DNA from 2 places in the Streptomyces sp. NPDC047841 genome. Region 2 is predicted to be linked to the other one. Evidence: riboswitches for the same ligand, from Rfam matches in the RefSeq annotation. Region 2 holds a riboswitch; the other holds the start of a gene.
The links. Region 2 has a riboswitch for glycine ahead of gcvP (aminomethyl-transferring glycine dehydrogenase). Riboswitches for the same ligand answer to the same signal wherever they lie in the genome.
Positions count from the first base shown of each region.

Region 1 (10,322 bases), on a different contig from region 2:
GTCCTCGGCGCGCAGCACCTCCGTCGTCGCCTCCGTCATCGCACCGCCCGCTTCCTCGCGGACAGCACCGCGAAGGCGGTCGGTGGGCCGGCGGAGGACGCCGTGGGAGCCGGTTCCCCGGCGTGAGGGGGCCGCGGGTGCACGGGAAGCCGGTCGCAGGGCTCGATGTCGCCGAGGCCGGCCATGGGGTCGACTCCTTGGGCGTGGAGGTTCGGGGCGAGGGTCACCCGGTCGACGTTACCGGTGCGCTCACCGTGGCCGGACAGGCAGCCCTCCACGTTCGGGGGCGCCCGGCGCACCGGCCGGGCGGCCGTCACCGATTCGGCGCACGGCGCGGAATAGGCCGGGACCCGGTGAGGTTGTCCGGAGAACATTCCATGCATGCGCATAGACCATCCGGAGGGTCAGCCATGAAGATCGGCATCATCGGCGCGGGGAACATCGGCGGCAACCTCACCCGGCGGCTCACCGCCCTCGGCCATGACGTCTCCGTCGCCAACTCCCGCGGCCCCGAGACGCTCCGCGACCTGGCGGAGGAGACCGGCGCGACCCCCGTCCGGGCCGAGGACGCCGCAAGGGGCGCCCAGGTCGTGGTCGTCACCGTGCCGCTGAAGGCGGTTCCGGACCTGCCCGCCGGCCTGCTGGACGGCGCGGCCGAGGGCGTCACTGTGATCGACACCGGCAACTACTACCCGCAGCAGCGGGACGGGCGGATCGCGGCCATCGAGGACGAGGGCCTCACCGAGAGCCGCTGGACCGAGCGGCACCTCGGCCACCCGGTGGTCAAGGCGTTCAACGGCACCTACGCCCAGGACATCTTGGACCGGCTGCGCCCCGCGGGCGACCCCGAGCGCATGGCCCTCCCGGTCGCCGGCGACGACGAGGCGGCCAAGCGCGTCGTCCGCGACCTGATCGACGAACTCGGCTTCGACACCGTCGACGCCGGCGGCATCGCCGACTCCTGGCGCCAGCAGCCCGGCACCCCCGTCTACGGCCTCCGCGCCGGCGTGGAAGCCGTACGCAAGGCCCTCGCGGAGGTGTCCCCGGAGCGCCCGGCGGACTTCCGGGGCTGACCGGCGGTGAGGCGGGAGGGGCCACGAGCGCGTCACGCGCTCGTGGCCCACTCCTTCAACGCCGCCTTGCTCGAGAAGTCCGCCACGTCCTTGTCGTGGGGTTCGCTGGTGTACTGGTGGAACCGCCACCTGGCCTTGATCCGGGGCTTGCCCGCGGTGACGTAGTCGGCGATCCACAGCCCGTCCCCGGCGTAGGAGGTGGTGTCGACGTTCAGCCAGAAGTGGCGGTTGCAGTAGAGCACCACCCGGTTGTCCGGCCGCAGTTCCTTCAGCTTGCGGATGAAGCGGTCCTTCTCCGCGTTGCTCGCGTGGGTGCCGTCGCCGGTGGTCTCCCAGTCGACGGCCAGCAGATCGCCGCGGCGGTCCGGGGTGTGACTGAGGAAGTACTCGGCCTGGGCGGTGAGGTCTCCGGGCCACAGGAAGTGGTAGAAGCCGACGACCAGGCCCGCGTCACGGCCGTGCTTGGCCTGGGCCGCGAGTCTGGGATTGACGTACGAACGGCCCTCCGTCGCCTTGATGAAGACGAAGGAGAGACCGCTCGTCGCGTAGGAGGAGGACTGGTAGGCGCTCACGTCGATGCCATGCAGCATGTGAAGGTTGTCCCCCGTGGGCGCCGTTGTGGAACCTCAGCTCCGGGTGGTCACCGAACTCAGGACGGAGGCGGACTTCGCCGACCAGTCCGAGGTGATCAGACTGGCGTGGTTCTTGGCCAGCAGGGCGAGGCGCGCGGCGACTTCCGCGTCCGTCGGACTGGTGGAGGAGATGGCCGGCGACACGTTGTGGGCGTCGGTGGTGATGAGGATGTAGTGGTTCGCGGAGTAGAACGAGGTGTCGTAGCCGTTGTTGACGTACGTGGCCGCGTCACCGTCGAAGAACACGAACCAGGGGCGGATCGAGGCGTCGTAGCGGCTGGTGCGCGGGTCGCCGTTCGCCGCCCCGAGGACGACGGGGAAGGCCTGGGCCGCCGAGATGTTCCCGGCCGCCTTCAGGTCGCGCAGGTGGTCGCCGTACTCCTCGTCCGTCCAGTAGCTGTCGAACGGGTTGGACTGCTCCACCGTGCCCGGGATCAGGTCGAAGACGAACTTGCCCTTGAGGGCGTCCCGGGCGGGCCAGGCGTTGGCCTTCGCGGCCGCGTCCAGCGTGCCGTACGTGCCGCCGAGCAGGTCGGCCGGCTTGTAGACGCTGCTGCCCAGCTTCTGCGCGACGAGCGTGTCGAACTCGTCCGGTCCGAGGCCCGCCTTGTCGTTGAAGCCGACCTTCATCTCGACCTTGACGACGATCGGCGGGTGGTCGGGGTGGAGCTGGTTCCAGGCGGCCATGTTGTCCAGGCAGCTGCCGAGGTCCTGGTTGCGGCTCTTGCTGTACAGCTCGCCCGGGGTCTTCGCCGCCTCGCAGTTGTTGTCGTTGCCCAGCGGGTTGCTGTGGCTGACCCGCCAGCGGTGGCTGATGCTGTCGACGTAGACGTCCAGCTCCAGCAGCGAGGCGCCGGAGTCCAGCGCCTGGGCGAAGTAGGTGTACTTGGCCTTGTCGTACGCGTTGTGCGTGCCGATGGCCGTCGTCTCGGAGAACTTCGGCGACGCCGCGTGCGCGTTGCCCGGCACCACCACCAACGAAGCGGCGGCCCCCACGAGCGCCGCCAGCCGTCTCATCCCGCGTATCACCGAACTCCCTTTCGCAGCCGTCGAGTTGGCGGCAGCGTAGGGCCAAGCGGTTACTGTGCGGTAGCCCTTGAGGGAACATCAGGAGAGCCGCGGCACCGCCGACCGGGCGCCGGGCCGGTCGTACGGACCCTCTGCCGGGCGGGTCGCCGGCTCGCGGCGCGGGACCCGCCCGGACGTGACGGCGCCGCCCCGGTCGGTGGGCGGGCGGGGCGGTTGGGACGGAGGGGGCCTGTCATCGCGCGGCGGGGTTCACCGCGCGGTGGGGGCCGGGTGGGCGGAGCGGGGTCGGGGGGCGTGGTCCGCCGGGCGTGACGCGTCGCCCTGTGCGGTGGGCGGGGCGGCTGTGTGCCGGGGGAGGCGGCTGGGACGGAGGGGGGCGGTTGGGACGGAGGGGGCCTGTCATCGCGCGGCGGGGTTCACCGCGCGGTGGGGGCCCGGTGGCCGGAGCGGGGTCGGGGGGCGGCTTCGTCGGCCGGGTGCCGGGGTGGTCGTGTGGCGTCGCCGGCCCCCGCCGGCGGGCAGGCCGCCGGGGTACGCCCCGCCGGCCCACTTCCGCGGGCAGGCCGCCGGGGCGCCGTGCCGCCGGGGCCGGGTGGCCGGGTCAGCACTCGATGATGTTCACGGCCAGCCCGCCCCGGGCCGTCTCCTTGTACTTCACGCTCATGTCCGCGCCGGTGTCCTTCATCGTCTTGATGACCTTGTCCAGGGACACCTTGTGGGAGCCGTCGCCGCGCATCGCCATCTTCGCGGCCGTGACCGCCTTCACCGCGGCCATGCCGTTGCGCTCGATGCACGGGATCTGGACCAGGCCGCCGACCGGGTCGCAGGTCAGGCCGAGGTTGTGCTCCATGCCGATCTCGGCCGCGTTCTCCACCTGCTCGGGGGAGCCGCCGAGCACCTCGGCGAGCGCGCCCGCCGCCATGGAGCAGGCCGAGCCCACCTCGCCCTGGCAGCCGACCTCGGCGCCGGAGATGGAGGCGTTCTCCTTGAAGAGCATGCCGATCGCGCCCGCGGCCAGCAGGAAGCGGACCACGCCGTCCTCGTCGGCGCCGGGAACGAAGTTGATGTAGTAGTGCAGGACCGCCGGGATGATGCCGGCCGCGCCGTTCGTGGGCGCGGTCACCACACGGCCGCCCGCCGCGTTCTCCTCGTTCACCGCCATCGCGTAGAGCGTGATCCACTCCATGGCGTGCGCCAGCGGGTCGCCCTCGGCGCGCAGCTGGCGGGCCGAGACGGCCGCGCGGCGGCGTACCTTCAGACCGCCCGGCAGGATGCCCTCGCGGGACATGCCCCGCTGCACGCACTCGCGCATCACCCGCCAGATCTCCAGCAGGCCCGCGCGGATCTCCTCCTCGGTGCGCCAGGCCCGCTCGTTCTCCAGCATCAGCGAGGAGATCGACAGGCCCGTCTCCCTCGTCAGGCGCAGCAGCTCGTCGCCCGTGCGGAACGGGTACTTCAGGACCGTGTCGTCCAGCTTGATCCGGTCCGCGCCCACCGCGTCCTCGTCGACGACGAAGCCGCCGCCCACCGAGTAGTACGTCTTGGTGAGCAGTTCCTCGCCGTCGGCGTCGTAGGCCCACAGCGTCATGCCGTTGGCGTGGTACGGCAGCGCCTTGCGGCGGTGCAGCACCAGGTCCCGGTCGAAGTCGAAGGCGATCTCGTGCTCGTCCAGGAGCCGGATCCGCCCCTGCGTCTTGATCGCCTCCACGCGCGCGTCCGCCGTCTCCACGTCCACCGTGCGCGGTGAGTCGCCGGTCAGGCCGAGCAGGACGGCCTTGGGGGTGCCGTGGCCGTGCCCGGTCGCGCCCAGGGAGCCGTACAGCTCGGTGCGGACGGCGGCGGCCTGCTCCAGCAGGCCTTCGTTGCGCAGGCGGCGGGCGAACATCCGCGCCGCGCGCATCGGGCCGACCGTGTGGGAGCTGGACGGACCGATGCCGATCGAGAACAGGTCGAAGACCGAGATGGCCACGGTCACTCCTCAAGACAGCAGGGGGGTGGTGGGGCACCCTCGGCGGGTGCCCCACCGGGGACTTACTTGTTCAGGCCCGGGTACAGCGGGTGCTTGTCGGCGAGCGCCTTCACGCGCGCCTTCAGGGCCTCGGCGTCGTAGGACGGCTTCAGCGCCTGCGCGATCACGTCCGCGACCTCGGCGAAGTCCTCGGCCGTGAAGCCGCGGGTCGCCAGGGCCGGCGTGCCGATCCGCAGACCCGAGGTGACCATCGGCGGCCGCGGGTCGTTCGGGACGGCGTTGCGGTTGACCGTGATGCCGACCTCGTGGAGCCGGTCCTCGGCCTGCTGCCCGTCCAGCTCGGACGCGCGCAGGTCCACCAGGATCAGGTGCACGTCCGTGCCGCCGGACAGCACGTTCACGCCGGCCTCGCGGGCGTCCGGGGCCGTCAGGCGCTCGGCGAGGATGCGGGCACCCTCCACCGTACGACGCTGGCGCTCCTTGAAGTCCTCCGAGGCCGCGACCTTGAAGGACACCGCCTTGGCCGCGATCACGTGCTCCAGGGGGCCGCCCTGGAAGCCCGGGAAGACGGAGGAATTCAGCTTCTTCGCGAAGTCCTTCCTGGCGAGGATGATGCCGCCGCGGGGTCCGCCCAGCGTCTTGTGGGTGGTGGAGGTGACCACGTCGGCGTACGGCACCGGGTTCTCGTGCAGACCGGCCGCGACCAGGCCCGCGAAGTGCGCCATGTCGACCCACAGGTACGCGCCGGCCTCGTCGGCGATCCGGCGGAACCCGGCGAAGTCCAGCTGCCGCGGGTACGCCGACCAGCCCGCGATGATCACCTTGGGGCGGTGCTCCTTGGCGAGCCGCTCGACCTCGGCCATGTCGACCAGGCCGGTCTCGGCGTCCACGTGGTAGGCGACCACGTCGAACTGCTTGCCGGAGAAGTTCAGCCGCATCCCGTGGGTCAGGTGGCCGCCGTGCGCCAGGTCCAGGCCGAGGATGGTGTCCCCGGGCTGGGCCAGCGCGAAGAGGGCCGCCTGGTTCGCGGAGGCGCCGGAGTGGGGCTGCACATTGGCGTACTCCGCGCCGAACAGCTCCTTGACCCGGTCGATGGCGATCTGCTCGGCGACGTCGACGTGCTCGCAGCCGCCGTAGTAGCGGCGGCCCGGGTAGCCCTCGGCGTACTTGTTCGTCAGGACCGAGCCCTGCGCCTCCATCACCGCGAGCGGCGCGAAGTTCTCGGAGGCGATCATCTCCAGGGTCGACTGCTGGCGGTGCAGCTCGGCGTCGACCGCGGCGGCGATCTCCGGGTCCAGCTCGTGCAGGGGCGTGTTCAGGACAGTCATACGGCTACGACTCCTCAGCCGGCGGAAAAGGCGGTGTACTCGTCGGCGGAGAGCAGGTCGGCCGGCTCCTCCGCGACGCGCACCTTGAACAGCCAGCCACCCTCGAAGGGGGCGGAGTTCACCAGCGACGGGTCGTTGACGACGTCCTCGTTGACCTCGGTGACCTCACCGCTGACCGGCGAGTACAGGTCGGACACCGACTTCGTCGACTCCAGCTCGCCGCAGGTCTCGCCCGCGGACACCGTAGAGCCGACCTCGGGGAGCTGGACGAAGACGACGTCACCGAGCGCGTTGGCCGCGTGCTCCGTGATGCCGACCGTCGCGACGCCGTCCTCGGCGGCCGACAGCCACTCGTGCTCCTTGCTGTAGCGCAGCTGCTGGGGGTTGCTCATGGCCTGAATTCTCCTGTACACGCGAGGGTGCTGATGACGGGGGACTGCGAAAACCGCTGGTGAGCGGGCGAATGTGCGCAGCGTCACGCCCCGGCCACGGGACCGGGGTCCCCGGCGGGCGCGACCGCGCCCAGTGTCTACTTCCGGCGCTTGTAGAACGGCAGCGCCACGACCTGGTACGGCTCGTGGGTGCCCCGGATGTCCACGCCGACGCCCTCGGCGCCCGGCGCCGCGTGCGCCGCGTCGACGTAGGCCATGGCGATCGGCTTGCCCAGAGTGGGGGAGGGGGCGCCGGAGGTGACCTCTCCGATCACCTTGCCGCCGGCGACGACGGCGTACCCGGCGCGCGGCACCCGGCGGCCCTCGGCGACCAGGCCGACCAGGACCCGCGGCGGGTTCTCCTGGGCCCGGGCGGCGGCCTCGGCGAGCGCCTCGCGCCCGACGAAGCCGCCCTCCTTCTCGAACTTGACCACGCGGCCGAGCCCGGCGTCGAACGGGGTGAGGGAGGTGGTCAGTTCGTGCCCGTACAGCGGCATGCCCGCCTCCAGGCGCAGCGTGTCCCGGCAGGACAGCCCGCACGGGACCAGGCCCGCGCCCTCGCCCGCCTTGGTCAGCGCCTGCCACAGCTCGACGGCGTGCTCCGGCGCGACGAACAGCTCGAAGCCGTCCTCGCCGGTGTAACCCGTGCGGGCGATCAGCGCCGGGACGCCGGCGACCGTGCCCGGCAGGCCGGCGTAGTACTTCAGGCCGTCGAGGTCGGCGTCGGTGAGGGACTTCAGGATGCCGGGGGACTCCGGGCCCTGCACGGCGATCAGCGCGTAGGCGTCCCGGTCGTCGCGGACCTCGGCGTCGAAGCCCTCGGCGCGCTCGGTCAGCGCGTCCAGCACGACCTGGGCGTTGGAGGCGTTGGCCACGACCATGTACTCGGTGTCGGCGAGCCGGTAGACGATCAGGTCGTCCAGGATGCCGCCGTCGGCCCGGCAGATCATCGTGTAGCGGGCGCGGCCGACGCCGACGGAGGCGATGTTGCCGACCAGGGCGTGGTTCAGGAACGCGGCGGCCTGCTCGCCGGTGACGGTGATCTCGCCCATGTGGGAGAGGTCGAAGAGACCGGCCCTGGTCCGCACGGCGAGGTGCTCGTCGCGCTCGGAGCCGTAGCGCAGGGGCATGTCCCAGCCCGCGAAGTCGGTCATCGTCGCACCGAGCGCGCGATGCACGGCATCGAGCGCGGTGTGGCGGAGTTCAGTGCTGCTCATCGGACGGTCGTCTCCCAAGGCGAGCGGACAGGCGAGGATCGTTCCTCCCCATCTGTCATCGGAACCTGAGAGGTTCGCCACGACCGCCACGGGGACGACCACGGCTTGCACCTTGGGTGGAGCCACTGACACAGCGGCCCGCTTTTCAGATGTGCCTCGCCCGCGCGGTAACGGGGCCTGAGAGATTCAAGGGAGGGACTTGCTCCTTCGGCGTCCCAGCCCGGGGCTGGGAACTCTCCCGCGCGGATTCAAGCGGCCGGTATGCAGTTGGCGGGCACATCATTGCACGCCGCTCCCCGCCCATCCAGAGCGTGCTCCTTGTGACCGGGTTGTGGCAGAACGCACACGAACCCCCTACCGTTGCCCATTACCTTCTCTTTACACAGAACGGGCATGGGGATGACCGAGCCCCCTGGGGAGGACGATCACGGTGAACAGGACATCGGCCTACGCCGCCGACGCCGGCATCGCGGTGCCGGGACAGCCCTCCGCCCCGGCCCGCGACCGCCGCGCGGACCGTCCCGCCCCGGTCGTCCGCGACCTGCGCGACCGCGCGGGCCGCAGCCCGCACGCCCTGCTCTTCGACCCCGGTGACCTGGTGGTGATCACCGGCCTGCCCGGCAGCGGCAAGTCCACCCTGATGCACCGCGCGGTCACCGGCCACCGCGTCGACTCCCAGGACACCCGCGACCGCTGGGACGCCCGCGCCCCCCGCCGCGTCCCCTACGCGCTCTACCGCCCCCTGGTCCGCCTCGCCCACTACGCCGCCCTGCGCAGGGCGCTGCGCACCGGCGAGGGCGTCGTCGTGCACGACTGCGGCACCCAGCGCTGGGTGCGCGCCTGGCTGGCCCGCGAGGCCCGGCGCCGCGGCGCCACCCTGCACCTGCTCCTCCTCGACGTCAGCCCCGACACCGCCCGGGCGGGCCAGCGCGAGCGCGGCCGGGGCGTCTCCCGCTACGCCTTCCGCCGCCACCGCCGCACCACCGCCCGGCTGCTGCGCGCGGTGGAGAAGGGGGAGCTGCCCGCCGGCTGCGGAGCGGCGGTGCTGCTGGACCGGGACGCGGCGGACGTCCTCGGCCGGGTCGGCTTCGCGCGGTGAGGCACCGTCACGGCCACCCGCTAGCCTTCTTGCTCCCAGCAGTGGTTCCCAGCAGGCGGTAGGCACATGGACTTCCCGGCGGACGTTCCCGCGGACTTCCCGGCACAGGCGCACCCCCACCCGCACGGCGGTTGGCCCGGCAACGAGCTGGAGGAGGTGCTGTCGGCCTCCCTCGGCATCCCCTCGGCGGGCGGCCGGATCGTCGAGGTCCTCGGGCGCAGCTTCCTGTGGATACCGCTGCCCAACGGCGGGGGCCCGCACAGCGGCCCGCTGGACCTGCCGACGCTGGAGATCGACGGCCAGGTGTACGTCCCGGTGTTCAGCTCCGAGGAGCAGCTGCGCCAGGCGACCGGTCCCCATATGTCGTACACCATCGCCCCCGCCGTGGAGTTCGCGCGCGGCCTGCCGCCGCAGGCGGGCATCGCGGTGAACCCGGGCGGTGTGGTCGGCATCCCGCTGCCGCCCGACGCCGTGGCCGAGCTGTGCCGCGCCGGCCGCACCCCGCTCGACGGGCCCGGCACCGGCGGCCGGGTCCGCCTGTTCGAACCCGACTGGCAGGACGACCCGGTCGACTTCCTCGCGGCGGCCTCCGCCGAGTTCGCGGGGACCGGCGTGGTGCTCACCGCCCGCCGCTGCCTGGCCGTCATCGAGACGGCCGACCCGGTGATGTTCGTGGGCGTGGAACTCTCCCAGTGGGAGGGCGACGTCCGGAACCTGCCCCTGGACGCCCTCGGCCGGGCCCTCGGCACGGTCCCGGTCACGTGGCCGGTCAACCTGATCCTCATGGACGTGGCCGAGGACCCGGTCTCCGACTGGCTGAAGACGAACGTCCGGCCCTTCTACCAGTACGGCCACTGAACGCACCCGGAGGGCGCGGGGCCGCATCCGGTATGCGGCTCCGCCGCGGAGCGCGGCCGGCCACGGACGACCCGCACCCGCGTACGAACCCAAGGCCCCGAGCCGCTGGGCGCTTAAGCTGTCTCCAAACGCGGGGCACGGAGTAGAAGGGCCGGTACAACAGGTGAGCGCGAGCCACAGCGGCAGCGTCGAGCACATGCTGCGCCAGGTCACCCCGGGACGCTACGACGCCTACGAGGCCCTGCTCCGCGCCCTCGCCACCCCCTCCTCCGGCCAGATCTGGATGCTCCTGTGGCACGGCCAGGCCGGTTCCCCGGACGCCCAGTACGGGGACATGGAGGTGGACGGCTGTCACTACGCCCCCTGCGTCACCTCCGCCCAGGAGCTGTCGGCCAGCGGCTGGAACCGTTCGTACGAAGTGGTCGACGGACTGGACGTGGCCCGCACCCTCTACCCCGACCACTACGGCCTCTGGCTCAATCCGCACTCCCCGGGCGGCGGTGTCGGCATCCCCTGGCTGGATCTGCGCCGCATCGCCACCGGCCTGGACCGCCAGCCCGCCGGCCCGCTCCGCCTGTCGGAGCCCGGCATCGAGATCCCGCAGTTCTACGCCCTGCTCGCGCAGAACGCGCACCGCACCCCCGCGCTGCGCTCCCTGCGCCGCGCCTGGGTCCAGCCCGCGCTCG
Region 1 covers NZ_JBEYRP010000022.1:33,881-44,202, forward strand. The annotation lists gene AB0947_RS31705 (ATP-binding cassette domain-containing protein) at 1-39, opposite strand, end outside; partial or broken gene AB0947_RS31710 (2-isopropylmalate synthase) at 114-278, opposite strand; gene AB0947_RS31715 (NAD(P)-binding domain-containing protein) at 411-1,073, shown strand; gene AB0947_RS31720 (glycoside hydrolase family 25 protein) at 1,106-1,663, opposite strand; gene AB0947_RS31725 (phosphatidylinositol-specific phospholipase C domain-containing protein) at 1,700-2,722, opposite strand; gene AB0947_RS31730 (L-serine ammonia-lyase) at 3,336-4,703, opposite strand; gene glyA (serine hydroxymethyltransferase) at 4,766-6,031, opposite strand; gene gcvH (glycine cleavage system protein GcvH) at 6,046-6,423, opposite strand; gene gcvT (glycine cleavage system aminomethyltransferase GcvT) at 6,561-7,679, opposite strand; glycine riboswitch at 7,835-7,930, opposite strand; gene AB0947_RS31750 (AAA family ATPase) at 8,110-8,778, shown strand; gene AB0947_RS31755 (enhanced serine sensitivity protein SseB) at 8,845-9,636, shown strand; gene AB0947_RS31760 (enhanced serine sensitivity protein SseB C-terminal domain-containing protein) at 9,833-10,322, shown strand, end outside.
Region 1: another riboswitch for glycine. It lies ahead of gcvT (glycine cleavage system aminomethyltransferase GcvT); the one in region 2 lies ahead of gcvP (aminomethyl-transferring glycine dehydrogenase).

Region 2 (10,322 bases):
CCGAACTCGGGCAGCCGCTTCCTGCTGGACAGCGACCTGACCACGGCCGGCCGGCACCCGCAGAGCGACATCTTCCTGGACGACGTGACCGTCTCCCGGCGCCACGTGGAGTTCCGGCGCTCCCCGGACGGCTCCTTCACGGTGGCCGACGTGGGCAGCCTGAACGGCACGTACGTCAACCGGGAGCGCATCGACCAGGTCGCCCTGTCGAACGGCGACGAGGTGCAGATCGGCAAGTACCGGCTGGTGTTCTACGCGAGCCGGCAGGGCATCTGACCCGCCCCCGGACCGACGTCCGGGGGGACCCCCAGGGAAGGTCCATGCTTCAAACACCGAGCGGCGGTGCCGGAAGCGGTACCGCCGCCAGGGACAGTGGGCTGATGAGCATCGGCACGGTGCTGAACGTGCTGCGCGACGAGTTTCCCGAAGTCACCATCTCCAAGATCCGCTTCCTGGAGTCGGAGGGACTCATCGAGCCGCAGCGGACCCCGTCGGGGTACCGCAAGTTCAGCGCCGGGGACGTCGAGCGCCTCGGTCACGTCCTGCGGATGCAGCGGGACCACTACCTGCCGCTCAAGGTGATCCGTGAGCATCTGGACGCCATGGAGCGGGGTGAGGCCGTCCCGCTGCCCGTGGTGGGCCGCCAGCGCACCGCGGAGGAGGCGCCCGCGCGCGTGGAAGGGCCGACGGTGGCCAGGATCGGCAGGTCCGAGCTGCTGGCCGCCGCGGACATCGACGAGAGCGACCTGAAGGAGTGGGAGTCCTACGGGCTCCTCGCTCCGCTGGAGGACGGGGCGTACGACGCCGAGGCCGTCACCGTGGCCTCGCTCATCACCGAGCTGGGCCGGTTCGGGATCGAGCCGCGCCACCTTCGGGTGATGAAGGCCGCCGCCGACCGGGAGGCGGGCCTGGTCGACCAGGTGGTGGCCCCGCTCAAGCGCCACCGCAACCCGCAGACCAGGGCACACGCCGAGGCCCGTACGAAGGAGCTGGCGGCCCTGACGGTGAGGCTGCACGCGGCCTTGGTGAAGACCGCTCTCGGCGTCCGGCTGCCCTGAGACGGCGGGCCGGGGAGCGGCCGGATCGGGCACCTGTTCCCGGCCCGACTACCCAAACGTCCCGGGCACGGCCTAGGGTTGCTGTGTGAACGAGCTCGATGTCGTAGGTGTCCGGGTCGAAATGCCCTCCAACCAACCGATCGTGCTCCTGCGCGAAGTGGGAGGCGATCGTTACCTCCCCATCTGGATCGGGCCGGGGGAGGCGACGGCGATCGCCTTCGCCCAGCAGGGCATGGCCCCCGCGCGACCGCTGACCCACGACCTGTTCAAGGACGTGCTGGAGGCCGTCGGCCAGGAGCTGACCGAAGTGCGCATCACCGATCTGCGGGAAGGTGTCTTCTACGCGGAGCTGGTGTTCGCCAGTGGGGTCGAGGTCAGCGCCCGCCCCTCCGATGCCATAGCGCTCGCCCTGCGCACCGGAACGCCGATCTACGGCAGTGACACGGTGCTGGACGACGCCGGCATCGCCATTCCGGACGAGCAGGAGGACGAGGTGGAGAAGTTCCGCGAGTTCCTCGACCAGATCTCGCCCGAGGACTTCGGCACCAGCAGCCAGTGAGTCCCGGGACCCGCCCGTCCGCCCCGGTGTTGCCGGGGCGGACGGCGGCCCGGCACGGTCCGCGCCCCGGCAATTGCCTCCGGCCAGTGAGAGCGTCCTACGGCCCCCCGCCAGCGCATTCGGCTAGCCTTTCCCCGCGGTGGGACACGGGAAACCACTCCTTGGGTGATTATCACTCGGCGTGCCGAGTGTGGCGATCGTTGACGCACCCCTGGTGACTGCCTACCGTCGAGAAGGCAGGTCAAGGACGGAGGTCGGCGTGAGAACGAGCGGCGACGGTACGGCTGGGGGTGCCCCCGGACGCGGTTTCGGGGAGAGCGGTCCGTACCCGCCCCCGAGCTCGCGGCCGCGATCCGGCGGGGGTCATGCCCATCCCGGCAGCGCGGTGGAGCAGGCTCCGCAGCTGCCGACGGCGGTGCCGAACGGCGGAGGGGTGGCGTCCATGGCGTCCGAGGAGATCGGCTACCGCGGGCCCACGGCCTGCGCGGCTGCCGGCATCACCTACCGGCAGCTCGACTACTGGGCGCGCACCGGTCTGGTCGAGCCCAGCGTCCGGCCCGCCTACGGGTCGGGCACCCAGCGTCTGTACAGCTTCCGGGACGTCGTCGTCCTGAAGATCGTGAAGCGGTTCCTGGACACCGGGGTGTCCCTGCAGAACATCCGCACGGCCGTCCAGCACCTCAGGGAACGCGGTTTCCGTGACCTGGAGCGGATGACCCTGATGAGCGACGGCGCCACCGTGTACGAGTGCACCTCGCCGGACGAGGTCCACGCCCTGCTCCAGGGCGGTCAGGGGATCTTCGGCATCGCTGTCGGCGTGGTGTGGCGGGACGTGGAAAGCGCCCTCTCCCAGCTGCACGGCGAGCGCATCGACACGGGCGAGACCCTGGTCGGGCACAACCCGGCGGACGAGCTGGCGCGGCGCCGCAACCGGGCGGTCTGACGCCGAGTCCGACCGCCGGACCAATCCCGGGGTTCCCAGGCCCCCGGATTGTCAGTGCCGTGGTGCAGCATCGGGGATGTGAGAAACGCGCCCACGATCCTGCATCTCGACATGGATGCCTTCTACGCCTCGGTGGAGCAGGCGTCCAAGCCGAGCCTGCGCGGGAAAGCGGTGGTCGTGGGCGGGCTCGGACCGCGCGGGGTGGTGGCGACCGCGTCGTACGAGGCACGGGTGTTCGGGGTCCACTCGGCGATGCCCATGGCCCAGGCGCGCCGGCTGGCTCCCAACGCGGCGTACCTGCTGCCGCGCTTCACCCTGTACCGGACGATCAGCGACCAGGTGATGGCGCTGCTGCGGGAGCTGTCACCGCTGGTCGAGCCGCTGAGCCTGGACGAGGCGTTCGTGGACCTGGAGGCCGGGGCAATGGCCTGGGACGGGGAGTCGGCGCGACGGACGGGGGAGAAGCTGCGCGCGGACATCCGGGCGGTCACCGGGCTCACCGGGTCGGTGGGACTCGCCGCCTCCAAGATGCTCGCGAAGATCGCCTCCGAGCAGGCGAAGCCGGACGGCCTGCGGCTGATCGAGCCGGGCACGGAGCGGGCGCTGCTGGCACCGTTGCCGGTGCGCACCCTGCCGGGCGTCGGACCGGCGACCGGGGACCATCTGCGCCGGGCCGGGATCACCACGGTGGAGGAGCTGGCGGAGGCCGGCGAGGACGAGTTGGTCCGGCTGCTCGGCAAGGCGCACGGTCAGGCGCTGTACGCCATGGCGCTGGCGCGGGACGAGCGGCCCGTGGTGGCCGAGCGGGAGGCTAAGTCGGTGTCCGTGGAGGACACGTACGACGTGGACATCCACGACCGGCTGCGGGTCGGCCTGGAGGTGCGGCGGCTGGCCGACCGGTGTGTAGGGCGGCTGCGCGAGGCCGGGCTGTCGGGGCGGACCATCGTGCTGAAGGTGCGGCGGTACGACTTCTCCACCCTGACCCGCTCCGAGACGCTGAGGGGGCCCACCGACGACCCCGTGGTCATCCGCGAGGCGGCGGCGCGGCTGCTGGACTCCGTGGACACCACGGGCGGGGTGCGGCTGCTCGGGGTGGGGGTGTCCGGGCTCGCCGACTACACGCAGGAGGACCTGTTCGCGCAGGCGAGCCCGGTGCCCGTGGCGGAGGAGCCGGAGAAGGGTGCGGTGGAGGCCGTCGTGGAGCGGGCGGAGCCCGTCGAGCGGGAGTGGCGGGCCGGGCAGGACGTGCGCCATACGGAGTACGGGCACGGATGGGTGCAGGGGAGCGGGCTGGGGCGGGTGACCGTGCGGTTCGAGACGCCCCAGTCCGCTCCGGGGCGGGTGCGGACGTTCTTCGTCGACGATCCCGCGCTGGCGGGCGCCGAACCGTTGCCGCTGGTCACGGAGCCCGGCCCGCCCGGCCGTCCGGGGCCGCCGAGCAGCGACCCGCACGGCGGGGCTCCGGCCCGGACCCCGGAAGGAACCGCGGGTCAGGGCTCCTCCGACCCCGCCAGCTTGCCGAAGTCGCGGTCCGGGACCTTGGGGGGTGGGGCCACGTCGAGGCCGTAGTGGTGGTAGAGCTGCAGTTCCTGTTCGGGGGAGAGGTGGCGGCCCACGCCGAAGTCGGGGGCGTCCTTGATCAGGGCGCGCTCGAAGGGGACGTGCAGGGTGTCGTCGACCAGTTCGCTGGGCTCCAGGGGCACGAAGGCGTCGCGGGAGAACAGGCCGGTGCGTATGGCGGCCCACTCGGGCACGCCGGTCGCGTCGTCCAGGTACACCTCGTCGATGGTGCCGATCTTGGTGCCGTTGCGGTCGAACGCCTTGCGGCCGATCAGGTTGCGTGGATCGATGTCGGTCTGCACGGTTCCTCTCCCTCCACGTGGTCGCACCTCATCCGTAAGCACTACGAAAGAGCACATTCAAGGAGGCGGCCACTCGAAGACCCCGGCGTTGACCTCGCTGGTAGGCTGACAGCGGCTGCTGACCCCGTGCGGGAGAGTCCTCCGACCACCTCGGAGGCGCCGAAGGAGCAAATCCTCCCCGGAATCTCTCAGGCTCACGTACCGCACGGACGAGGTCACTCTGGAAAGCAGGGCGGATGTCGACGGCTTCCGCCCTCACCGACGGGGAAAGCCGGTGCCCGCGGGCGTCCGGTGAAGCTCTCAGGTCGAGATGACAGAGGGGGAGGCCGTCGGGGTGCCCGCGCCGTGGTGCCCCTCGCAGGTCGCGTCAGACCAGGAGGCCTCCGCAATGACCGCCCATCGCATTCCGCTCTCCGAACTCGAAGCGGGCACCCCGTTCGAGCAGCGCCACATCGGGCCCGACCAGGAGGCGCGGGCCAAGATGCTCGCGCAGGCCGGCTACGGCTCGCTCGACGAGCTGACCGCCGCGGCGGTGCCGGATGTGATCAAGAACGCCGATGCCCTGGACCTGCCGGGCGCGCGTACCGAGGCCGAGGTGCTCGCCGAGCTGCGCTCGCTCGCCGACCGCAACCAGGTCCTCGGCTCCATGATCGGCCTGGGCTACTACGGCACCTTCACGCCGCCCGTCGTCCTGCGCAACGTCATGGAGAACCCGGCCTGGTACACGGCGTACACGCCGTACCAGCCGGAGATCTCCCAGGGCCGCCTGGAGGCCCTGCTGAACTTCCAGACGATGGTCGCCGATCTGACCGGCCTGCCCACCTCCGGCGCCTCCCTGCTGGACGAGGGCACCGCCGCCGCCGAGGCCATGGCGCTGTCCCGGCGCATGGGCAAGAACAAGAAGGGGCTGTTCCTGGTCGACGCGGACGCGCTGCCGCAGACCATCGCGGTGATCGAGACCCGCGCCGAGCCGACCGGCGTCGAGGTCGTCGTGGCCGACCTCGGCGACGGCATCCCGGCGGACATCGCCGAACGCGAGATCAACGGCGTGCTGATCCAGTACCCGGGTGCCTCGGGTGCCGTACGGGACATCAAGCCCCTCATCGACCAGGCGCACGAGCTGGGCGCCCTGGTCACGGTCGCCGCCGACCTGCTCGCGCTGACCCTGCTGACCTCGCCGGGCGAGCTCGGGGCGGACATCGCCGTCGGCACGACCCAGCGCTTCGGCGTGCCGATGGGCTTCGGCGGCCCGCACGCCGGCTACATGGCCGTGCACGAGAAGTTCGCCCGCAGCCTCCCCGGCCGGCTCGTCGGCGTCTCCGTCGACGTCGACGGCAACAAGGCCTACCGCCTGGCGCTGCAGACCCGTGAGCAGCACATCCGCCGCGAGAAGGCCACCAGCAACATCTGCACGGCCCAGGTGCTGCTCGCCGTGATGGCCGGCATGTACGCCGTCTACCACGGGCCGGAGGGCCTGCGGACCATCGCCCGGCGCACGCACCGGTACGCCACGATCCTCGCCGAGGGCCTGAAGGCCGGCGGCGTGGAGATCGTCCACGGCGCGTACTTCGACACGATCACCGCGCGCGTGCCCGGCCAGGCCGCCGCGGTCGTCGCCGCCGCCCGGGAGAACGGGGTCAACCTGCGGCTCGTCGACGCCGACCACGTCTCGGCGGCCTGCGACGAGACCACCAACCGGGCCCAGCTGGCCGCCGTCTTCGCCGCCTTCGGTGTCGAGGGCGACATCGAGGCGCTGGACGGGGGCGCCGAGGACACCCTGCCCGAGGCGCTGCTGCGCACGGACGCCTACCTCACCCACCCGGTCTTCCACCAGCACCGCTCCGAGACCGCGATGCTGCGCTACCTGCGCAAGCTGGCCGACCGCGACTACGCGCTCGACCGCGGCATGATCCCGCTGGGCTCCTGCACCATGAAGCTCAACGCGACCACCGAGATGGAGCCGGTCACCTGGCCGGAGTTCGGGCAGCTGCACCCCTTCGCGCCCGCCGAGCAGGCCCAGGGCTATCTCACGCTCATCCACGAGCTGGAGGACCGCCTCGCCGAGGTCACCGGCTACGACAAGGTCTCCCTCCAGCCGAACGCCGGTTCCCAGGGCGAACTGGCCGGTCTGCTCGCCGTACGCGGCTACCACCGCGCCAACGGCGACGAGCAGCGGACCGTGTGCCTGATCCCGTCCTCCGCGCACGGCACCAACGCGGCCAGCGCCGTGATGGCCGGCATGAAGGTCGTCGTCGTCAAGACCGCCGAGGACGGCGAGATCGACGTCGAGGACCTGCGCGCCAAGATCGAGCAGTACCGCGACGAGCTGGCGGTGCTGATGATCACCTACCCGTCCACGCACGGGGTGTTCGAGGAGCACGTCGCCGACATCTGCGCCCAGGTGCACGAGGCGGGCGGCCAGGTGTACGTCGACGGGGCCAACCTCAACGCGCTCGTCGGCCTCGCCAAGCCCGGCCACTTCGGCGGTGACGTCTCCCACCTGAACCTGCACAAGACGTTCTGCATCCCGCACGGCGGCGGCGGTCCGGGCGTCGGCCCGGTCGCGGTCCGCTCGCACCTGGCGCCGTACCTGCCGAACCACCCGCTCCAGCCGGAGGCCGGCCCCGAGACGGGCGTGGGCCCGATCTCGGCCGCGCCGTGGGGCAGCGCGGGCATCCTGCCGATCTCGTGGGCGTACGTCCGCCTGATGGGCGGCGAGGGCCTCAAGCGCGCCACGCAGGTCGCGGTGCTCTCCGCGAACTACGTCGCCAAGCGCCTGGAGCCGCACTACCCGGTGCTCTACACCGGTCCCGGCGGCCTCGTGGCGCACGAGTGCATCATCGACCTGCGCCCGCTGACCAAGGCGACCGGCGTGAGCGTGGACGACGTGGCCAAGCGCCTGATCGACTACGGCTTCCACGCGCCGACCATGTCCTTCCCGGTGGCCGGCACGCTGATGATCGAGCCGACCGAGTCCGAGGACCTCGCCGAGCTGGACCGTTTCTGCGATGCGATGATCGCCATCCGCGAGGAGATCGACAAGGTCGGCTCGGGCGCGTGGCCCGCCGAGGACAACCCGCTGCGCAACGCCCCGCACACCGCCGCCGCGCTCGGCGGTGAGTGGACGCACGCCTACAGCCGCGAGGAGGCCGTCTTCCCGGCCGGTGTCTCGGCCGCCGACAAGTACTGGCCGCCGGTGCGCCGCATCGACCAGGCCTACGGCGACCGCAACCTGGTGTGCTCCTGCCCGCCGCTGGACGCCTACGAGGACTGAGCGAACCGCTGACGAAGGCCCCGCCCGGAACGGCGGATTCAACAAATCGTCGCAACACGAGTGTTGGGATCGTTCATCAGGAGCCCGGCGAAGCGCTCGGCTGGGGTGTCCCAGCCGAGCGTCTTCCGGGGCCTGCGGTTCAACTCGGCCGCAGCGGCCTCCAGGTCCTCCCTGGCGTACTTGGAAAGATCCGTCCCCTTCGGGAAGTACTGCCGCAGCAGGCCGTTCGTGTTCTCGTTCGTGCCTCGCTGCCAAGGGCTGTGTGGGGCTCCCAGAAGTAGACCGGGATTCCGGAAGCCGTCGAGAACGCGTAGTGATGCGCCATCTCCGACCCTTGGTCCCAGGTCAGGGATCGCTTGAGGTTGGCCGGGAGGCCGCTGACGGCATCGAGCAGCGCTCTCCGGAAGAACCCGGGAGAGGACCCGTTCGGAAGGTGCACCAGCAGCGTGTAGCGGGTGCTGCGTTCGACCAGAGTGCCGATCGCTGAGCCGTTCTTCGCGCCGACGATCAGGTCACCTTCCCAGTGCCCCGGGACGTGGCGGTCGTTGGCTTCGGCGGGCCGCTGACTGATCAGGACCATCGGGTGAGTGAACCGAGGGGTCCTCTGATTCGGCCGGCGGCGCCGCTTGCGCGTGCTTCGGCCCGTCCGCAGGCGCCGTGAGACCTCCCGCATCAGGCCGGTCCTGGCCTGGGCATACAGGGCTCGGTAGATCGACTCGTGCGTCACACGCATCTCCGGGCGGTCCGGGAAATCGCGACGAAGGATGTGCGCGATCTGCTCGGGGCTCCATTTCTCGTCCAACCGGGCCTGGATGAAATCCCGCAGCTCGGGGCAACGGTCGATCTTCCGGGGCTTGGGCCGCGGCAGTCGTGCCTGCGCCCGTCTGTGAGCGGTGAACGGGCGGTAGTGGGCCGGATGGTTCGGTCTCGTGTCAGGGGTGCCGTTGCGTCGAATCTCCCGGCTGATCGTTGACGGGCTGCGGTTCAGCTCGCCGGCAATTGCCCGTATCGACTTCCTCTCTCGCCTCAGATCAGCGATGCGCACCCGCTCCTCCTCGGACAGGAAGCGGGCAGAGATCAAGCGTGAGCCGTTCCGTTCCTCAGCCCGCGGGTGGGGTTCGAACGCACGGGGGTCCCCGACGATCGGCTGGATCGCGGCCCGAACCGTCTTCCGTCCAGCCTTCGTGGTCTTCACGCGTGCACCGCGCCCGCTGACCCACTCCTGGCCAGTTCGGCGGTTGATGCTGACGATGCGGCTGGCCTCTCTGATACTCACGCCTTCGTGTATCAGTTCGAGGAACCGCTGCTTGACCTCGGGGGGCACCCTCTTGCCGTTCGGGCGCCCCCCGACCGTGCTTCTGTCTTTCATCGCCCACCCGGACGTCGGGTGTTGCGACGTTCAGTAGAACCCGAGGTTCCGGGCGGGGCCTTCGGGCTTCCTACGCCGTCGCCAGCGAGACCTCGGTCGCCTTGATCAGGGCGACGACGTCGGAGCCCACGAACAGGCCGAGGTCCCCGGCCGCGTCCTTCGTGATCGCGGCGGTCAGTTCGCCGCCCTCCACGGCGACCCGGACGGTGGCCATGGCCTCGCCGAGCGAGAGACGGATGACCGTGCCGCGCAGCTGGTTGCGGATCGACAGGCCCTCGACCTGGTTGGCGGCGAGGGAGACCTCCGTCGCCTTCACCAGGGCGGTCACCGGGGAGCCCGGGGCGAGGCCGAGCTGTTCGACGGCCTCCAGGGTGACGGCGGCGGTGAGGTCCTGGCCACCGGAGAGCCGGACTTTGACGGTCGCCATGACTTCGCCCGCGCGCACCTCGGTGACGGTGCCGGGCAGCTGGTTGCGGATGCTCAGGGTCATGGGCACCCACCGTAGAGCGCCGGTCCGCTCAGGCCGGGTATGCGTGAGTCTGCGTCGCTTTGACCGTCGCCCAGACCGGTGCACCCGGGTGCAGGTCCAGCTCGGCGGCGGCGACCGTCGTCAGGTCCGCCGCGAGCGGGAGTTCGCCGGTGAGGTCGGCGCGGATCTGGTCGCCGTGCGTCTCCAGGCCGGCGACCTCGCAGCGCCACAGGTTGCGGGCGCTGGCGCCGGAGGGCCGGTCCCGGAACAGGGTCACGGCGGACGGCGGGAACGCCACGAAGACCGGGCCCGACAGCTCCTCCGTGGTCGTGATCGCGGGGCCGCCGTCGAGCCGTACGGTGTGCCCCGCGGCCTGTCCGCGGTAGAGGTTGAGGCCGACGAGCCGGGCGATGTAGTCCGTGCGGGGGCGGCGGGCGATGTCGGCGGGGGTGCCCTGCTGGACGACCCGGCCGTGCTCCACGACCACCAGCCGGTCCGCGAGCACCATGGCGTCCAGCGGGTCATGGGTGACCAGCACGGAGACCGCCTCGAACTCGGCCAGGTGGCGCCGCAGCTGTGCGCGGACCTCCAGGCGGGTACGGGCGTCCAGGGCCGCCAGCGGCTCGTCGAGGAGCAGCAGCCGGGGGCGGGTGGCCAGGGCGCGGGCGAGGGCCACGCGCTGGGCCTGGCCGCCGGAGAGGTCCCGGGGCCTGGCGCCCGCGTGGGCCGCCAGGCCCATCCGGTCCAGCCAGGCCGCCGCCTGCGCGCGGGCCTCCGCCTTGCGCACG
Region 2 covers NZ_JBEYRP010000062.1:1,366-11,687, reverse strand. The annotation lists gene AB0947_RS41820 (FHA domain-containing protein) at 1-276, shown strand, start outside; gene AB0947_RS41815 (MerR family transcriptional regulator) at 321-1,058, shown strand; gene AB0947_RS41810 (bifunctional nuclease family protein) at 1,144-1,617, shown strand; gene AB0947_RS41805 (MerR family transcriptional regulator) at 1,877-2,560, shown strand; gene AB0947_RS41800 (DNA polymerase IV) at 2,639-4,129, shown strand; gene AB0947_RS41795 (PRC-barrel domain-containing protein) at 4,051-4,422, opposite strand; glycine riboswitch at 4,542-4,636, shown strand; gene gcvP (aminomethyl-transferring glycine dehydrogenase) at 4,811-7,696, shown strand; partial or broken gene AB0947_RS41785 (IS30 family transposase) at 7,735-8,972, opposite strand; gene AB0947_RS41780 (TOBE domain-containing protein) at 9,136-9,555, opposite strand; gene AB0947_RS41775 (ABC transporter ATP-binding protein) at 9,584-10,322, opposite strand, start outside.